2 regions of the Streptomyces sp. NPDC048370 genome follow, and region 1 is predicted to be linked to the other one. Evidence: riboswitches for the same ligand, from Rfam matches in the RefSeq annotation. Region 1 holds a riboswitch; the other holds the start of a gene.
The links. A riboswitch is a leader RNA that binds a small molecule or an ion and turns the genes downstream of it on or off. The one in region 1 is predicted to bind cyclic di-AMP.
Positions count from the first base shown of each region.

Region 2: it holds a riboswitch for cyclic di-AMP, as region 1 does, so the genes downstream of both, ACGFYP_RS02940 (peptidoglycan DD-metalloendopeptidase family protein) here and ACGFYP_RS07345 (M23 family metallopeptidase) in region 1, are expected to answer to the same signal.

Region 1 is NZ_JBICYI010000003.1:19,565-27,024, reverse strand. Features, by position in the region: gene ACGFYP_RS07365 (hypothetical protein) at 1-188, shown strand, start outside; gene ACGFYP_RS07360 (PLP-dependent cysteine synthase family protein) at 255-1,367, shown strand; gene ACGFYP_RS07355 (MFS transporter) at 1,364-2,629, shown strand; gene ACGFYP_RS07350 (PP2C family protein-serine/threonine phosphatase) at 2,912-4,105, shown strand; cyclic di-AMP (ydaO/yuaA leader) riboswitch at 4,342-4,489, shown strand; gene ACGFYP_RS07345 (M23 family metallopeptidase) at 4,501-5,607, shown strand; gene ACGFYP_RS07340 (aldo/keto reductase) at 5,837-6,784, shown strand; gene ACGFYP_RS07335 (PrsW family intramembrane metalloprotease) at 6,828-7,460, opposite strand, start outside.
Region 2 is NZ_JBICYI010000001.1:685,519-692,978, reverse strand. Features, by position in the region: gene ACGFYP_RS02960 (aspartate aminotransferase family protein) at 1-723, shown strand, start outside; gene ACGFYP_RS02955 (helix-turn-helix domain-containing protein) at 821-1,507, shown strand; gene ACGFYP_RS02950 (DUF6126 family protein) at 1,528-1,683, shown strand; gene ACGFYP_RS02945 (tyrosine-protein phosphatase) at 1,700-2,512, opposite strand; cyclic di-AMP (ydaO/yuaA leader) riboswitch at 2,873-3,061, shown strand; gene ACGFYP_RS02940 (peptidoglycan DD-metalloendopeptidase family protein) at 3,066-4,037, shown strand; gene ACGFYP_RS02935 (SGNH/GDSL hydrolase family protein) at 4,206-5,018, shown strand; gene ACGFYP_RS02930 (STM4011 family radical SAM protein) at 5,005-5,871, opposite strand; gene ACGFYP_RS02925 (STM4012 family radical SAM protein) at 5,882-7,267, opposite strand; gene ACGFYP_RS02920 (STM4013/SEN3800 family hydrolase) at 7,264-7,460, opposite strand, start outside.

The DNA of each region.
Region 1 (7,460 bases):
CCTTCGACGCCCATCTGCCCACCCAGACGGCCCCGCAGCCTGCGGCGCCCGACGTCGACGGAGCCGTGCTGCTCGCCGACGAAGAGATCTTCCCCGCCGATCCGCACGCGCGCTGCGTCCGCGACCGGGCGGGACCCGGGCCCGAGCCGGGTCGTCTGCTGATCGCCCTCGGAGTGAACCGGAACTGAGCCGGGTCGAACGACACGACACGACCAGGCTCCCTTTCGGCGTACCACTTCAAGGACGTACACCTGATGAACAACCTGCTGTCCGGCGCCCAGCTGCCCGGCACACCTCTGCCCGGTACACCTCTTCCCGGCACCTCCCTGCCCGGCACCGGAACACCCGCGTCCGGCATCCCGCTGTCCTTCGCCGCGCAGACCGTCGGCAACACCCCCGTGCTGTGGGTCGACGACGGCTACTGGGCCAAGCTCGAAGGTTTCAACTTCGGCGGCATCAAGGACCGCGCCGCTCTCCACATGGTCGAACAGGCCCGCCGCCGCGGTGAGCTGCGGCCCGGCGCGCCGATCGTCGAGTCGACCTCCGGCACCCTCGGCCTCGGCCTCGCGCTCGCCGGAGTGCTGCACGGCCACCCCGTCCATGTCGTCACGGACCCCGGTCTCGAACCGATCGTCGAGCGGATGCTCGTCGCCCACGGCGCCAAGGTCCACGTCGTGGCGGAGCCCAGCCCGCAGGGCGGGTGGCAGCAGGCGCGCATGGGCCGGGTGGCGGAGCTCCTGGTGAGCCTCGACGGAGCGTGGTGGCCGAACCAGTACGGGAACCCCGACAACCCCGAGGCGTACGGGGGGCTCGCCGCCGAGCTCTCCGCGCAGCTCGACCGGGTCGACGTCCTGGTCTGCGCGGTGGGGACGGGCGGGCACTCCGCGGGCATCTCCCGCGCGCTGCGGGCCACGTCCAGCCCCGCCCTGGAGCTGGTCGGCGTGGACAGCGTCCGCTCCACCGTCTTCGGCCTGCCGGCCGGCGAGCGGCTGATGCGCGGGCTCGGCTCCTCCATCCACCCCGGCAACGTCGACCACGCGGCCTTCGACGAGATCCACTGGGTCGGTCCTGCGGACGCGGTCCGGGCCGCCCGGCGGCTGGCGTCGCGTCAGTTCGTCACCGGCGGCTGGAGCGTGGGCGCGGTCGCGCTGGTGGCGGGGTGGCTGGCCCGTACCCGGCCGCGCGGAACGCGGATCGCGGCCGTCTTCCCCGACGGGCCGCAGCGGTACTTCGACACGGTCTTCAGCGACGAGTTCTGCGCGGCCCACGGCCTGCTCGACGGCCCGGTGCGCGAGGAGCCGGCGGCGTACGAGGGCGATGCGACGGTCGACGGCTGGACCCGCCGGGTCCTGGAGCGGGTCCGATGAGCACCGAGGTGTCGACCCCCGCCAAGGGCGGGATCTGGCGGCAGAGCCGTACCTTCGAACCGGCGGTACGGCTGCTCTTCCTCAACCAGCTGACCATCAATCTCGGCTTCTACATGCTGATGCCCTACCTCGCCGCGCACCTCTCGGACGGGCTCGGCATGGCGGCCTGGGCCGTCGGGCTCGTCCTCGGCGTACGGAACCTCTCCCAGCAGGGCATGTTCCTGATCGGTGGGGCGCTCGCCGACCGGCTCGGCTTCAAGCCGCTGATCGTCGCCGGCTGCGCGCTGCGGACGGTGGGCTTCGGGGCGCTCGCGTTCGCCCAGTCGCTGCCGGTGCTGATCGCCGCCTCGGTGGCGACGGGTCTGGCGGGGGCGCTGTTCAACCCGGCGGTGCGTGCCTACCTCGCGGCGGAGGCGGGGGAGCGGCGGCGCGTGGAGGCGTTCGCGCTGTTCAACACGTACTACCAGGCCGGGATCCTCCTCGGGCCGCTGGTGGGGGTGGCGCTGACGGGGGTGTCGTTCCGGCTGACGTGCACGGTGGCGGCGGTGCTGTTCGCCGTACTGACGCTGGTGCAGCTGTGGCACCTGCCGGTACGGGAGAAGACGGCGGAAGCGGCGGCGGAGGGACGGGCCGCGGAACCGGGGGCGGAAGCAGCTGCGGAACCGGGGACGGAACAGGCGGCGGGCCGGGGGCAGTTCCGTACCGTCCTCGCCAACCGCGTCTTCTGGCTCTTCTCGCTGGCGATGACCGGCTCGTACGTCCTGTCCTTCCAGGTCTATCTGGCGCTGCCGCTCGCGGCGGACAGTACGGCGGTGACGACCGCGCTGTTCGTGGTCTCCGCGCTCGTGGCGCTTGCGGGTCAGCTGCGGATCACGGCCTGGTGCGGGCGGAGACTGAGCCGGGAGCGGTGTCTGGTCCTCGGCCTTGTGCTGATGGGCACCGCCTTCCTGCTCCCGGTCGCCGTGCCCGGGGTCGTGGGCCTGCTCCTGTGCTCGGCGGCCCTGGCGGTCGGGAACGCGGTGCTCTACCCGTACGAGATGGACACCGTCGTCGCCCTCGCGGGCGGGCGGTGGGTGGCCACGCACTACGGGCTCTACAACACCGTCTGCGGGATCGGGATCACCCTCGGGAACCTGGGGACGGGCGTGCTGCTCGATGTGACCGGGTGGTCGGTGACGCCGTGGCTGGTGCTGTGCGGGGTCGGCCTCGGCTGCGCGGCGGCGGTGGGTGCCCTGGCGCGGGGCGGCCGACTGCGCGCGTAACCCACTTGGCCGAGCGGGGGTCGCCACGCGGCGCGGCTCCCGCCACCCTGGGGAGGGCGCGGTACCGTCCGTCGCCGTGCCGTGTACGGACCGGGCAGGAGAGCACAGGTGGGGCAGGGCCAGGGGAAGGGGCAGGGGCGGGGGCAGGGACCGCGGGGAGCCGCTCGGGGAGAGGCGAACGGGCGGGCGAACGAGCGCAGGAGCGGGCGGCCGGACCGGCGCAGGACCGGGCGGACGGACCGGCGTAAGAACGGGCGGACGAACGGGTCGGCGCACGGGTCGGTGAACGGGCGGGCGAACGGATCGGCCAACGGGACGGCGAACGGGTCGGCCAACGGGCTCGGGTCGCGGGCGCCGCGCGGGCGGGCCGAGCAGGCCCGGCGGTTCATCCGCGCGCTGCCGCCTCTTGTGATCCTCGGCGGTGTCGTCTTCGACCTGTCCACTCCCGCCGCGTACACCGCCTCCCCGATGTTCTCCGCCGCGCCGCTCATCGCCGCCCCGTTCTTCTCCATGCTGACGACACTGCTCACCGGCATCGCCGCCGTCGTCGCCAGCATCGGGCTGCACGTGTACAACCACACCACCGACGAGGTCCCCGCCCTCACCGAGACACTGACCGTCCTCACCGTCTCCGTCCTCGCCCTGCTGATCAACCGGGTCGTACGGCGCAGCGGTGAGCGGCTCGCCTCGGCGCGGGTGATCGCGGAGACCGCGCAGAAGGCCGTGCTGCCGACGCCCGCCGAGCGGATCGGCGGGCTCCATGTCGCGGCCCGGTACGAGGCCGCGCAGGCGGACGCGTTCATCGGCGGCGACCTGTTCGCCGTCCAGGACACGCCGTACGGGGTCCGGCTCGTCGTCGGTGACGTGCGCGGCAAGGGGCTCGACGCGGTCGAGGCGGTCGCCGTCGTGATCGGCGCCTTCCGGGAGGCGGCGGAGCAGGAGGCGAGCCTCGAAGGCGTCGCGCAGCGCCTCGAACGGGCGCTGGCCCGCGAGGGCACCCGCCGCGACGGGCTCGACGCCTTCGAGGGGTTCACCACCGCCGTACTGGCCGAGATCCCGCGCGGCGACGGGCGGGTACGGGTGGTCAACCGCGGCCACCCCGAGCCGCTGCTGCTGTACGCGGACGGGGGCCTGGCGCTCCTGGAGCCGACCGAACCGGCGCTGCCGCTCGGCATGGGCGAGTTGGCCGCCTGGCCGGACCGGGCCGACGAGGTCCCGTACCCGCCGGGCGCCACGCTGCTCCTCTACACCGACGGGCTCTCCGAGGCGCGCGACGCGGACGGGGCCTTCTACGAACCGGCCGAGCGGCTCGCAGGGAGGATCTTCCCGGGGCCGGAGGAGCTGCTGGACGCGCTCGTCGACGACGTCCGCCGGTTCACGGGCGGGGGTTCCACCGACGACATGGCGCTGCTGGCCGTGAGCCGCCCCGCAGCGGGCCAGCCGGAGCGGCGCCGCACGATGCCCGTGGTGCCGTGACCAGTGCCGCCGACAGTGCCGTGACCATCCGTAGTGGAGGGGTACCACTCCGATAACAATTGACGCACCGTCAGTTCTGGGGTGTCGTTCGGGGTCCGTACTGAAGCGAGGTCAAATCGGGCTGTACCAGCTCAATCGCGGAAATGATCAACCGGAACGGCTTGGAATCCGGCCCTCGTGTCTATTAACGTTCGATAACGCAGCGCGGTCGTCCCAGCCGTCGTAAGAGACGGCACCGTGCGCACGCGCCGAATCCTGAAAGGGAACCGGGGAACCACTACTTGGGGTGAATCGGGCACCTTCGCACTCGTGCGGAACCGCTCGTAGGAGACCTTCCTGCTCCGAACCCGTCAGCTAACCCGGTAGGCGAGAAGGAAGGAAAGGAGTGCGCCTCCGTGGCGTCCAACAGCCCTGCCCCCGAAGGCCTTTCTGACGGGTTCAACGCGTTCGGTGCCCGTGGTGCCGCCGGGACGGACGACGACGCGGCGACGTGGGGGGAGTGGAACCCCACCGAGGACTCCCTGCGCCAGCAGGCCCGTTCGGGTGGCCGCCACCGCGTCGTGAAGCAGCGCTCCGGCTTCGCCCGCTCCTCCACCGTCCTCGGTGTCGGCGTCATCGCGGCCGTCGGCGCGGGCGGCATGGCGACCGCCAAGGAGAAGCCCCCGGTCTCGATATCGCTCCCCGACCTCGACCTGCCGGACGCCTCCGAGCTGCCCGGCGTCGGCGAGTTCATCTCCGACGAGGACGGCGCGGACGGTACGGACTCCGGTACGACCAACCCGCAGCCGCTCACGGCCACCCTCGCCCTGCCGGCCGGCGACGTCGAGAAGACCTCCGGCGCCGAGTCCGCCTCCGCCTCCGCCTCGACGGCCGACGCCGGCGAGGCGCTGCGCGCCCGCATCCTCCAGCAGGCCGAGCAGCAGCAGGCCTCCGCCGACGCAGCCGAGAAGGCCGCGGCGGAGAAGGCGGCCGCGGAGAAGGCCGCCGTCGAGGCGGCGGCCAAGGCGGACCAGGCCGAGAAGGAAGCGGCCGCGGCGAAGAAGAAGGCCGAGGAGGAGGCGGCGGCGAAGGCCGAGGCGGAGCGCCTGGCGAAGCTCGCCGCGAGCTACTCGCTGCCCACGTCCTCGTACACGATCACCTCCACGTACGGCCAGTCCGGCTCCATGTGGTCCTCCGGCCAGCACACCGGCCTCGACTTCGCGGCGCCCACCGGCACGCCGGTCAAGGCGGTGCACGGCGGCACGATCAAGTCGGCGGGCTGGTCCGGCTCGTACGGCTACCGGATCGTCCTGGAGCTGGAGGACGGTACGGAGGTCTGGTACGCCCACCTGTCCTCGATGACGGCGAGCGTCGGCCAGTCCGTGGGCACCGGCGACACGATCGGGCGCGTGGGCGCGACCGGCAACGTCACCGGCCCGCACCTGCACCTGGAGGTCCACACCCCGGGCGGCGCGGGCATCGACCCGGCGGCCTGGCTGGGCAGCAAGGGCCTCTCGGTCTGACGCGTACGCGTCCCCGCCTCTCGGTCCGACGCGGGGACGCGACCTCACAGCCTGACGCCAGGGCGCGTCCCCGGCCTCACGGTCCGACGCCGGCCCGCGCGTCCCCGGCCTCACGGTCTGACGCCGGCCCGCGCGTACTCGGCCTCACGACTCCGGCAGCCCTGACGGCACCCCCCGGACGTCAGGGCTGCCGGAATACCCGTGTCCGGGGCAGTCGTTGTAACGTCCCATGACCTCTCTTCGCCCGCTGGGCAATTCCGATCTGCACGTCTTCCCCCTCGCGCTGGGCGGCAACGTCTTCGGCTGGTCCGCCGACCAGGAGCAGTCCTTCGCCGTCCTCGACGCCTACACCGCCGCCGGCGGCAACTTCGTCGACACCGCCGACATGTACTCCGCCTGGGCCGAGGGCAATCAGGGCGGCGAGTCCGAGACGTTGATCGGCAAGTGGCTGGCCACCCGGGGCAACCGCTCCGAGGTCGTCGTCGCCACGAAGGTCGGCGCCCACCCCCAGTACAAGGGGCTCGCCCCGACCACGATCAAGGCCGGCGTCGAGGAGTCGCTGCGCCGCCTCGGCACCGACTACATCGACCTGTACTACACGCACTTCGACGACCCGACCGTCCCGGTCGAGGAGATCGTCACCGCGCTCGACCAGCTGGTGAAGGACGGCAAGGTGCGCGCCGTCGCCGCCTCCAACATCTCGGCCGAACGGCTCCAGGCCTCCCTGGACTTCGCCGAGGCCGAGGGCCTCGCCCGCTACGTGGCCCTGCAGCCGCACTACAACCTGCTCTCGCGCGACACGTACGAGGGTGAGCTCCTGGCCACCACCGAGCGGGCCGGGCTCGCCGCCGTCCCGTACTTCGCGCTGGCGTCCGGCTTCCTCACGGGCAAGTACCGCGCAGGGAAGACCGTCGACAGCGTCCGCGCCGAGGGCGCCGCCGAGCACGCCGAGACCGAGCGGGGCCGGCGGATCCTCGCCGCGCTCGACACGGTGGCCGAGGCGCACGAGGCCGAGGTCGCCACTGTGGCCCTGGCCTGGCTCGCCTCCCGCGCGACCGTCGTCGCCCCGATCGCCTCGGCCCGTACCGTCGACCAGCTCCCGGCGCTCGTCGCCGTGGCCGACCTCCGCCTGACCCCGGCGGAACTGACGCTCCTGACGGAGGCCTCGGAGGCGTAGGCCCCCGAAGCCTGGGATGACGGGCCGTCCCTAAAGGGAGCCCTTAGCTCCGGTACGGGTTGTAGCCGCCGTAGTCGAGGTACTGCGGCGGCGCCCACACCCGCCCCGTCGCCCGCGCCGCGTACGTGAGGGCGGGCGAGGCGACGGGCTTGCGCTGCCAGAGGTGGTGGAGCAGCTCCTGCTCGCGCGCCATGAAGTCCGGGTCCGGCGCGCCGCGCTGGGCGCGGTGGCGCAGGAAGGCGAGGGTCGTCGCGAACGCCTCGTACTCGCCGACGGCGGTGGCGGCCGGCGGGCCGTACGTACGGCGGGCGAAGTCGCGGGCAAGGGAGCGGGCTCGCATCGAGGAGAGCGCGAGCGGTTCGGCGGGCGAGAGCCAGCCGGCCGCCGCGTACGCCGGGAGCTGCCCGGATATCGTGCGCAGCTCGCGCTGCCTGCTCCATATCGCGAGCCAGGTCAGCAGGCCGAAGGCGGGCACCATGAACATGCCGTAGACCAGGATGAAGCCCAGTGGCCCGAGGATCGTCGCCGAGCCGTTCCACAGGGCGTGCATGAGCATGGCGAGGAGCAGCCCGGCGATCGGCAGCAGCGTCCGGCGCAGTCTCAGGAACTTCCGCCGGGAGGTGGCGAGGGCGGCGAAGGCGAAGCCGAGGCCGGTGAAGACCGTGAAGAGCGGATG
Region 2 (7,460 bases), on a different contig from region 1:
GCCCAGGAGCTGCTGCACCGGCACGGGGCCCTGCTGATCGCCGACGAGGTGCAGACCGGCCTCGGCAGGACCGGGGACTTCTACGCGTACCAGCACGAGGAGGGTGTCGAACCGGACCTGCTCTGTGTCGCCAAGGCGCTCTCCGGCGGGTACGTGCCCGTAGGCGCGACGCTCGGCAAGGACTGGATCTTCAAGAAGGTCTACTCGTCCATGGACCGCGTCCTCGTCCACTCCGCCAGCTTCGGATCGAACGCCCAGGCCATGGCCGCCGGGCTCGCCGTGCTCTCGGTGATGGAGAACGAGGGGACGGTGGCGCACGCGCGGCGGATCGGCGAGCTGCTCTCCTCGCGCCTGAAGGAGCTGGTGCCGCGCTACGAGCTGCTGCACGAGATCCGAGGGCGCGGGCTGATGATCGGGATCGAGTTCGGGCGGCCCTCGTCGCTCGGGCTGCGCAGCCGGTGGACGATGCTGCAGGCCGCCCGTAAGGGCCTCTTCGCGCAGATGGTCGTCGTGCCACTGCTCCAGCGCCACCGGATCCTGACCCAGGTGTCGGGCGACCATCTGGAGGTGATCAAGCTGATCCCGCCGCTGGTCATCGACGAGGCCGACGTGGACCGCTTCGTGACCGCGTTCACGGCGGTGATGGACGACGCCCACGGTGGCGGCGGGCTGATGTGGGACTTCGGGAAGACGCTGGTCAAGCAGGCGGTCGCGCAGCGCTGACGGGCGGGCGATCCGTTCCGTAAGCGCACGGGGCGTGGATCTTTGCCTCTGGGGCAAGAAATTTGCCTCAGAGGGAAGATCCTGGCGAAATGGAGGCATGGAGCACCTCCCCGGGGAGCCGTCCCCGGACCCTGCCGCACCGGACCTTGCCGCACCGGGCCCTGCCGCACCGGATCCCGAGTCATCCGATCCGACCGCCGCCGTCCTGCCGGACGTCGCACCGCAGCTGCGCGGCCTGCGCCGGCGTCGCGGGCTGACCCTGGAGGCCGCCGCGCAGCGGGCCGGACTCTCCCCGGCCCATCTCTCCCGGCTCGAGACGGGCCACCGGCAACCCTCGCTCCCGATGCTGCTCGCCCTGGCCCGTATCTACGGTACGACGGTCTCGGCGCTCCTGGGCGAGGTTCCGGCCGAGCGCGATCCGATCGTCCGGGCCGGCCGGTCCGAGCCCGTCGAGGCCGACGGCTGGACCTACCGCCAGGCCGGGGGAGCGGGCCGCGCCCTGCAGGCGCTCCGCGTCCACGTGCCGTACGCCACCCGGGCCGACATCGTGCGCGTCCATCCCGGGGAGGAGTGGCTGCACGTCCTCGACGGGCAGGTGCGCCTCTCGCTCGGCGACGCCGTCCATGTCCTGGATCCCGGGGACAGCGCGCACTTCGACTCGCTCACCCCGCACCGCATCGGCGCCGCCGGTCGCGGCGGGGCCGAGCTGCTCTTCGTCCACACGCTGATGCAGAGCCCCGCCGCCGAGCTGTGCCTTGGTGACGGCGCACCGCATCTGCGCTGAGCCCTCCGGAAAGGACCGATATGTCCGAGAAGTTCAAGCCGGTCACCGGCGAGGAGCGCGAGGCCGGTAAGTTCCCCAAGGGGCTGGTGCTCCGCCTCTTCGCCTACCTCGTGGCGGGGCACCTCTTCGCCGGCTTCCTCTATCTGCTGTTCGCCCTCGGCGCGCAGAACCAGTGACCAGGCAGGGGCGCGGTCACGCCTCGACGACGAGCCGCTCGCGCAGCCGCGCACGGGTCTCCGGGGTGAGCTTCAGGCCCTCGGTCAGGTAGTTCTCGACCGTCCCCCAGGTCTGCTCCATCGTCTCGAACGCGGCCCGCAGGTACTCCACCCGCGCGTCGAACAGCGGGCTGATCAGCTCCATCACCTCGGGCGCCATCGCGTCCGCGGAGGTGGAGCTGCGGCGCACCTTGTAGCGGCGGTGCGGGTCGTTCGACTTGACGTAGTCGGCCTCGACCGCCTCGCGCTCGACGCCCACGGCGAGCAGTGAGATCGCGATCGAGAGGCCGGCCCGGTCCTTGCCGGCCGCGCAGTGCATGAGCGCGGGGACGCTGTCCTCGGCGAGCGCGTGCAGGATGCGGCTGTGCTCCGCGGTCCGCTCGACGATCATCTGCCGGTACGAATCGGACATTCGGGTCGCGGCCTTGCCGTCCCCCAGGATGGCGCGGAGCTGCTCCAGCTCGCCGGACCTGACGAGCTTCCAGAACTCCTTGCCGTCGGCCGGGTCGTTGAGCGGTATGTTCACGTTCCGTACGCCGGGCAGTTCGACGTCCGGGCCCTCGATCCTCACGTCGGCCTGATTGCGGAAGTCGAAGATCGTGTGGAGTCCGAGGGTGGAGAGGAACGCCGCGTCCTCCTCGGTCGCGTGGGCGAGGTGGCCGCTGCGGAAGAGGCGGCCGAACCGCACCGAACCGCCGTCCACGGTCGGCAGTCCGCCCACGTCCCGGAAGTTGCGTACCCCGGTGAGCTCGGGTTCGGTCGACGGGACCTGCGGCAGCTGCTGCGTCACGAGTGCTCCTGAAGGTTGACGGATCGCGATCGGTTCCTGATCGACTCCTGGGCCAATCATCCCGGGTGCCCGGGGTCGTGCGCACCCCTGGGTAGGGGATTGGGTGTTCTGTCCGAATTGGACCCTTCGGTATAACGCGCCCTGATTGCAGGGGAGATGGTATTCGGGGCGTGAGCAGCGTCATAAAGGTGACGGACCGTGCCTGATCGTCCGAGGTAATTCCCGTACCGGAAAAGGAAATCGATCCACCGTCATCCACGGAGGGTGACCGGAATTCGGTACGGATATCACGCCGCGGAATGCGAACGGAAACCGGCGGCTTGTTCGCCTCGACCCCGCTCGTCTAGCGTCACCGTCAATCCGGTCGGACCGCCGAATCCTGCCACCGTCCGGAATCCGCACCCATCCACGTACGGCAGGAGCGGGGGACCCAGGTAAGTACGCCGCACCGGTCTATCCGGACGGCTTGGGGTGAAGCCGCGTGAGAACGCGGCCGGACATCTCCAGTCCGAACCCGACAGCTCACCTCGTAGGCGACGGAGAGGAATTCGCCATGCCCGCGAAGGGTAAGCATCGCCGTCCCAAGGTCAACCCGATCACGCGCGGATTCGTCGCCGCCGGTACCGGCGGCGCCGTCGTCGCCCTGCCGCTGCTCGGCGCGACCGGAGCCCACGCCGCCGAGAAGGCCGCTCCGACCGTGACGCCCGAGAAGGCCGTCACCGCCGTCGCCGCCGCTCAGGCGAAGGCCGCTCCGGCCGCCGCCCCCACCGCGAAGCCGAAGACGTACTCCGTCGTCCCCGGCGACTACCTGTCGAAGATCGCCGCCGAGTACCACCTCGCGGGCGGCTGGCAGAAGCTCTACTCCGACAACCGCCAGGTCGTCGGCGAGGACCCGTCGCTGATCCTGCCCGGCATGAAGCTCACCCTCGGCGCCAAGTCGACGGCCAAGGTCGCCCCGAAGGCCGCGCCCAAGGCTGCCCCGAAGGCCGCGCCCAAGGCTGAGAAGAAGTCCTCCTCCGACGCGAGCGAGTCGCGCAGCTCCCGCTCCTCCGACCGCGGCACCGTGGCGTCCACCCAGGACTCCGCTGCGACGCAGTCCGCCCCCGCGAAGACCTCCTCCTCCGGCTGGGTCGCCCCGGTCGACGGCGGCGTCTCCACCCCGTACCGGGCCTCCGGCTCGATGTGGTCCTCCGGCTACCACACCGGTGTCGACTTCATCGCCTCCTCCGGCACCTCGGTCAAGGCCGTCGGTGCGGGCACCGTCCACTCGGCCGGCTGGAGCGGCGCGTACGGCAACGAGGTCGTCATCCAGCACGCCGACGGCACGTACTCCCAGTACGCCCACCTCTCCTCCCTCTCCGTCTCCGCCGGGCAGTCCGTCACGGGCGGCCAGCAGATCGGCCTCTCCGGTTCGACCGGCAACTCCAGTGGCCCGCACCTGCACTTCGAGATCCGCACCGGTCCGAGCTACGGCGCGGACATCGACCCGCTGGCGTACCTGCGCCAGCACGGCGTCGGCATCTGACGCTTCCGCGTCACCCGCAGCACCCCACAGGGGCCCGGCACTTCGGTGTGCCGGGCCCCTGCGGTGTATTCCGGCTTGGTGGAATCTTGACCGGTGGCGTATCTCACCCGGCGTCAACCCCTCCTTACGGTCGCGTAGGTCACATGTGTAAGGGAAAGATGAACTCCCGTGGCAGACGATTCGAGATCAAGAGACATGAACGCATTCGGGTCGTACGCGGCGATCGGGGACAGCTTCACCGAGGGCGTGGGAGATCCGGGGCCCGACGGGAAGTACGTCGGCTGGGCGGACCGCTTCGCGGTGCTGCTCGCCGACCAATTGCCGGAGCACGACGCATTCCGTTACGCCAACCTGGCCGTCCGAGGCCGCCTTCTCGACCAGATCGTGGCGGAGCAGGTCCCGCGGGCCAAGGAACTCGCCCCCGACCTGGTGAGCTTCTGCGCGGGCGGCAACGACATCATCCGCCCCGGCACCGACCCCGACGACGTCGCCGAGCGCTTCGAGCGCGCCGTCGCCGACCTCACCTCGGCCGTCGGCACGGTGATGGTGACGACCGGCTTCGACACCCGCGACGTACCCGTCCTGCGGCACCTGCGCGGCAAGATCGCCACGTACACCGCCCACGTCCGGGCCATCGCCGACCGCTACGACTGCCCGGTCCTCGACCTGTGGTCGCTCAAGTCCGTGCAGGACAGGCGGGCCTGGGACGACGACCGGCTGCACCTCTCGGCCGAGGGGCACACCCGGGTCGCGCTGCGCGCCGCCCAGGTCCTCGGCATGGAGGTGCCGGCCGACCCGGACCAGGCCTGGCCGCCGCTGCCGCCGAGGGGGACCCTGGAGGTCCGCCGCGACGACATCCACTGGGCCAAGGAGTACCTCGTCCCATGGATCGGACGGCGCCTGCGGGGGGAGAGCTCGGGCGACCACGTGGCGGCCAAGCGGCCCGACCTCATGCCGCTCGGCGACCTCATGCCCCTCTGAACGACCCGTCGAGAGCGGCCGGGATCCGTTCCAGTACCCCGCCCGCGAACACGTCGTACAGCGGCAGCGTCTCCAGATGCACGTAGCCGATGTGGCAGTCGCAGACGGCGAGCGGGCAGGCGCGCGGGCGGAGGGCGGCGCGGTACGAACCGTCGTACAGATTGCCCAGCTCGGCCTTGACGAAGTGGCAGCGGCGCACGGTCCCTTCGCCGTCCACGGAGATCACCGACTCGCCGGTCCGGCAGGGGAGACCGGCGGAGCGGTGCGGATGGCGGCTGTACGGGAAGAGGGGGTCGAGGGCCGTCCAGCCCTCGGCCTCCTCGTCGGTGTACGTGTGTCCCTCGGCCGCGTTCACCCAGAGGTAGACCTCCGGCGGGAGGTCCGCGCGCAGGCGCAGGGCGTGCTCCCGGTGCTCGGGCAGGCCGACGACCCCGACGCTGAACCGGGTGCCCCTGGCCGCCAGCGCGCGGCACTTCGCGAGGAAGCGGTCGTACGGCGTCTGGCCGGGGTGGTACGTGCACCAGAGCGCGAGGGTCCCGGGGTCGGCCTCGGCCAGCCACTCCGTGCGGCAGCTCAGATTGGTCTGGATCGCCACCCGCTCGATGTGCGGCAGGTGGGACAGCTCGGTGAGGGGGCGCCGGTACCAGGAGCGGACCAGGCCCTCGCCCCACGGTGTGAAGAGGATCCTCAGCCGGTCGCCGGTCCGCTCCACCGCCCAGGCAGAGAATCGCTCCAGCGCGGCGCGGTCGGCCCGGAGCTGCTCGCGGCTGTCACGGCGCTTGGCGAAGGGGCAGTAGGGACAGTCGTAGTCGCAGGAGGCGAGCGGCCCCCGGTACAGGATCGTCAGGTCCACGGCCGCGCCCCTACTTCGGCTCGTAGGCGGCCATCGCCGCCCGGACGGCCGGGGAGAAGAGGGCGGGGCCGAGCGCGTCCGAGTGCGCCAGACCCTCGGAGGAGAGCCGCAGCAGCCCTGCGGGCGCCGTCGGATCCAGCCAGCCGAGCGCCTCGAAGCGGCCCAGCTCGTCGGGGAAGTCCGCGAAGGGCGACGCGCCGAACCGCTCCTCGTACTCCCCGGTCGGCATGCCCCGGGCCTGGAGGAGCGACTGGAGCAGATGGCGACGGCGCGCCTCGCCCGCGTCGACCCAGCGACCCACCCGGGCCCGGGTGAAGTCCTCCGTCGCGGTGTAGTCGTCGATGATCGCGCGGATCTCCCGCATCTCGACGGCGTAGTCGAAGGAGTAGTGCAGCGACGAGGTGTACGAGCGGGCGCCGCAGCCAAGGCCGATCATGCCGTCGGTCTGGCACGCGTAGTCGTCGGCGCCCTGCGGCGGGGCGTCGGCGCGCCGGAACATGCGCATCGACACCTGCTCGTAGCCCCGCGCGAGCAGATGGTCCCGGCCGTGGCGGTAGAGCCGCAGCCGCTGCTCGTCCCACGCGCGGTCGGCGGTCGCCGTGAGCCGGCCGAGGCCGGTGAGGGGACGGACGTACAGGGGATAGAGATAGAGCTCCTCGGGCCGCCAGGCGAGGGCGGCGTCGAGCGAGTGGGTCCAGGTCTGCTCGGTCTGGCCGTCGATGCCGTAGATCAGATCGATGTTGAGGACGGGGACGCCGGCCTCGCGGATCCGTCCGAGCGCGGCCTCGACCTCGGCACGGCGCTGGGGACGTACGGCGGCGCGGGCCTCCGCCTCCACGAAGCTCTGCACCCCGATGCTGAGCCGGGTGGCTCCGCGCTCGGCGAGGACCGCGAGCCGGTCGGCGGTCGCCGTCGACGGGGAGGTCTCGACGGAGAGCGGGACGGCACGCAGGTCGACGCCCATCCGCTTCTCGGCGATGTCGCAGAGCCGGTCCAGTTCGGCGGCGGTGAGGAAGGTGGGGGTGCCGCCGCCGAAGGCGGCCGTGGCGAAGCGGACGGGGGCGCTGTCGCCGAGCGTCTGGCTGTCGCTGACCGCCTGGCCCCTGCTGAGCGTCTGGCTCTGGCCGAGCGCCTCGCGGACGGCGGTCGCCTGGCGGTCCAGGGCGTCGAGGTAGCGGGTCGTCAGCTCGTCCGGGGCGCCGATCCGGGTGAAGAGGTTGCAGAAGCCGCAGCGGACCTCGCAGAAGGGTATGTGGGCGTAGAGGGAGAGCGCGTCCTTCGGCTCGCCCCGCCAGAGCGGGGCGAGCGAGGGCGTCGGGTCGGGGAGCGGGCGGTACGCCGTCTTGTGCGGGTAGGCGTAGACGTAACTCTCGTACGGTCGCGGTGACTCGGTCATGCGAGACCCTCCGTGCGCGGGCCGTCCAGGACGAACTGGGCGTACGGGACGGTCCAGACGACCTCGTGGCCGAGCCGGTGACCGGTGAAGCCGTCCTCTCCGTACGCGGTGCCGTGGTCCGAGCAGACGATCGCGAAGCAGGGGCGGCGGCTGCTCATGGCGGCGAAGAGGCGCCCGATGTGCCGGTCGACGT